DNA from 2 places in the Klebsiella ornithinolytica genome. Region 1 is predicted to be linked to the other one. Evidence: predicted binding sites of a transcription regulator. Region 1 holds the regulator's gene; the other holds the start of a gene.
What was found. The regulator LexA, encoded in region 1, represses DNA repair genes until DNA is damaged. The targets are predictions, from matches to a motif close to TNCTGTATGTACATACAGNA.
Positions count from the first base shown of each region.

Region 2: a site for LexA is predicted at 895-914, ahead of sulA (SOS-induced cell division inhibitor SulA). Genes of this name have one in related genera too.

Region 1 is NZ_CP130153.1:5,212,023-5,214,228, reverse strand. It holds gene plsB (glycerol-3-phosphate 1-O-acyltransferase PlsB) at 1-14, opposite strand, end outside; gene Q1L34_RS24675 (diacylglycerol kinase) at 144-512, shown strand; gene lexA (transcriptional repressor LexA) at 733-1,341, shown strand; gene dinF (MATE family efflux transporter DinF) at 1,410-2,206, shown strand, end outside.
Region 2 is NZ_CP130153.1:3,648,299-3,650,504, forward strand. It holds gene Q1L34_RS17510 (TfoX/Sxy family DNA transformation protein) at 1-473, opposite strand, end outside; gene sulA (SOS-induced cell division inhibitor SulA) at 935-1,444, shown strand; gene ompA (porin OmpA) at 1,797-2,206, shown strand, end outside.

The DNA.
Region 1 (2,206 bases):
TGCCAGCCGGACATAAACGATGTGAAGCCTCTGGTTAATCATGCAAATGCGCGGCAAGAATAACAGAAAGCGCGCAAAATTTCCGTTGCCACGCGGCAAACGCGTACACTCATTGACGTCATTTACATAAAAAGGTTCTTTTGATGGCCAATAATACCACTGGGTTAACCCGAATCATTAAAGCGGCAGGTTATTCCTGGAAAGGGTTCCGTGCGGCATGGATAAATGAGGCCGCATTTCGTCAAGAAGGCATCGCCGCCATTGTTGCTGTCGCGATCGCCTGCTGGCTGGACGTTGACGCCATCACGCGTGTGCTGCTGATAGGCTCGGTCCTGATAGTGATGATAGTCGAAATTCTTAATAGCGCGATTGAGGCGGTGGTGGACCGTATTGGCCCGGAACATCATGAGCTGTCCGGTCGGGCGAAAGATATGGGTTCTGCGGCGGTGCTGCTGGCCATTGTGATCGCGCTGATCACCTGGGGCCTCTTGCTGTGGGCCCGCTATCACTGAGTGACCACTTTGTGAGATGCCCCCGCCTGGCGATGTCCTCCCGGCGATCGGCCGGCCCCCGATGGGTTTTGCCCGGCTGGCGACAATCACCCCTGGCGCAATGGGCTATCGGGGACGCAAAATGGAAAGAATCTCCTGATTTTTGTGTGAAATTTGATTCCAAAATCACCGTTAGCTGTATATACTCACAGCATAACTGTATATACACCCAGGGGGCGGGATGAAAGCGTTAACGACCAGGCAGCAAGAGGTGTTTGATCTCATTCGGGATCACATCAGCCAGACGGGCATGCCGCCGACGCGTGCGGAAATTGCTCAGCGCTTGGGGTTCCGTTCCCCAAACGCGGCGGAAGAACACCTGAAAGCGCTGGCGCGTAAGGGCGCGATCGAGATTATCTCCGGCGCCTCCCGGGGGATTCGCCTGCTTACGGAAGAAGAACCGGGTTTACCGTTGATTGGCCGCGTGGCGGCCGGTGAGCCGCTGCTGGCTCAGCAGCATATCGAAGGCCACTTCCAGGTCGATCCGGCGATGTTCAAGCCGAACGCCGACTTTTTGCTGCGGGTAAGCGGCATGTCAATGAAAGATATCGGTATTCTCGATGGCGATCTGCTGGCGGTCCATAAAACTCAGGATGTACGCAACGGCCAGGTTGTCGTGGCGCGTATTGACGAAGAGGTCACCGTTAAGCGTCTTAAAAAACAGGGCAATATCGTCGAACTTCTGCCAGAAAACAGCGAGTTTTCCCCTATCGTGGTGAATCTACGCGAACAAAATTTCACTATCGAAGGGCTGGCCGTTGGCGTGATTCGCAACGGCGAGTGGCTGTAACACCTTCCCCACGCAGCATCGTCTGATGCATGATGCTGCGCTGTCTCCTCCCGGTCAGGCTCTTTCTCATGTTCTTTAACGCCGCTGATAAGGCCCTGTGGCGCCTGGCGCTACCCATGATTTTCTCCAATATCACCGTTCCGCTGCTGGGACTGGTGGATACCGCCGTGATTGGCCATCTCGACAGCCCGGTTTACCTCGGCGGTGTCGCGGTCGGCGCGACGGCCACCAGTTTTCTCTTCATGCTGCTGCTTTTCCTGCGGATGAGCACCACCGGACTGACGGCGCAGGCCTTTGGCGCCAAAGATCCTCTCCGCCTGGCGCGGGCACTGGTGCAGCCGCTGGGGCTGGCAACAGGCGCCGGCCTGCTGATTGTGATTTTCCGAACCCCGCTTATCGATCTGGCGTTGCATATTGTTGGCGGCAATGACGCGGTGCTGGAGCAGGCGCGGCGCTTTCTCGACATCCGCTGGCTGAGTGCGCCGGCATCGCTGGCAAACCTGGTGCTGCTCGGTTGGCTGTTGGGCGTACAGTACGCCCGGGCGCCGGTGATTTTGCTGATCGTTGGCAACCTGCTGAATATTGTGCTCGATCTGTGGCTGGTGATGGGCCTGCACCTGAACGTGCAGGGGGCCGCGCTGGCGACGGTCACCGCCGAATATGTCACCTTTATCATCGGGCTGCTGATGGCAAGGCGCGTGCTGGCGCTACGCGGCGTGTCATTTGCCCTGCTCAAGCGCGCGTGGCGCGGAGATGTGCGCCGCTTGCTGGCGCTCAATCGCGATATCATGCTGCGCTCTCTGCTGCTTCAGTTGTGCTTTGGTGCGGTGACCGTTTTCGGCGCTCGTCTTGGCGGTGAGATCGT
Region 2 (2,206 bases), 1.6 Mb from region 1:
TCGCGCAATTTCAGCCAGACTTTCTCTGCACCAAACTGACGGAGCATGTTTTCATCGCTCACGCCCGCGTTAATCAACAGCAGCTCCATGTGAAAACTGATGTTCGGGAGATCTTTTAATCTTCCGGACGCGCGCTGTCGGTGCTTTTCATTACGTGCACTTTGTAATGAGGACGCCGATAGATTGAAAAGCGTTTTGCTATCCCCCCAGAGAGTCTCGTCAACCTGATAATATTTCAGTAATACCGGGCGACCATTTTTCCGCATCGTCAAAAGAGGGGTAGCATGCACAACGCGATATTCCGCGCTCTGCTCACAAATTTTAAGATAGATTTCGCCCTCGGCAACCATGGCAAAAACGGTATCGTCTATGGCAAGGCTATAGCCCCCAAAGAGCGGGCGACAGCTTATTTTGCCGAGTGGAGATAAACATTCCTGGAGTTGATGGAACCGTAAAGATGAAATTTTCTTCATGATTATTCCTTTGTTAATCATGTAAATAGAATATTATTTGTGAACGGATCCGTTAATATAGAAAGTAAGTGACTTCGTATATTGCAGCAAGATGATTTTTACACTGTTCAACATTTAATCATCATTTTGCGAGGTGCTTTCAGAAAACTGTCTGCCGGGAATACCCGATATATAAGGAATAAATACGCAAGCCCCGCGCACTGAAATACAAGTGAATAGTTTGGCGAGCAGGGTGAAAAATTTGAGAGATATGAATATAGCGATGGACCAGACGATCTGGTCTCTGCCATAACCATTGCCGAGAAGTATCGATCTCTCCACTCTCCCCACCAGGAAGGTCTGACGCGGAAGCGACAAAAATCATGTACAATTTTCAACCAATGAAGTGATAAATGAGGTTGATCTTTTCCCCTGCTGGATATACTGTATATTCATACAGTAACCCACAGGCGGGATAGACTATGTTTACTTCAGCTTACGCAAATCGTTCATCACTGACTTCTGCTTCAGTACGTCGCCCTTCACATGACGTCGTCGAACAACCGGCCAGCGGGCTGATCAGTGAAATTGTCTACCGTGAAGATCAACCTATGATGACGCAATTACTCCTGCTACCTTTATTACAGCAGCTTGGCCAGCAGTCTCGCTGGCAGCTCTGGCTCACGCCGAAGCAGAAATTGAGTCGCGAATGGGTTCAGTCTTCCGGATTACCGCTGTCGAAGGTTATGCAGATTAATCAGCTCTCCCCTTTCAACACCGTCGATTCGATGATCCGCGCGCTGCGCACAGGGAATTACAGTGTGGTGATTGGCTGGCTGACAGATGAACTGACGGCAGAAGAGCACGAACGTCTGGTCATCGCCGCACAAGAAGGACATGCAATGGGGTTTATCATGCGGCCGGTTGGAAATACGAACCCGGCTGGGAGACAACTCAGCGGGCTAAAAATTCACTCGAATTTGTACCATTAAGCCAAATTAGGATTAATCCTAGAATTTTTTTTGCTTACAACAATACCATTTTCTGAACAGGGTGATTTGTACCGGAATGCCTGTCTGATGCGGTTTCGCGGCTTTATTTGGCGAACAAAAATTAACCATATTTGTTAAATCTTGTGTACACAACCCTTTTTTTTCATATGCCTGACGGAGTTCACACTTGTAAGTTTCGAACTAAGTTGTAGACTTTACATCGCCAGGGGTGATCGGCTTACGCTGCATGTATCAGCATAGTTAACAACAAGTCACGCCCCGGGTGAAGGATTTAACCGTGAGGTCTTTTGTAACTTCATGGCGAATTTTGGATGATAATGAGGCGCAAAAAATGAAAAAGACAGCTATCGCGATTGCAGTGGCACTGGCTGGCTTCGCTACCGTAGCGCAGGCCGCACCGAAAGATAACACCTGGTATGCAGGTGGTAAACTGGGCTGGTCCCAGTTTCACGATACCGGTTTCTACGGTAACGGTTTCCAGAACAACAATGGCCCAACCCACAACAGCCAGCTCGGTGCTGGTGCGTTCGGTGGTTATCAGGTAAACCCGTACCTGGGTTTTGAAATGGGTTACGATTGGCTGGGTCGCGTTGCATATAAAGGCAGCGTAGACAACGGCGCTTTCAAAGCTCAGGGCGTTCAGCTGACTGCTAAACTGGGTTACCCGATCACTGACGATCTGGATATCTATACCCGTCTGGGTGGTATGGTCTGGCGTGCAGATGCTGACGGCAACTACGG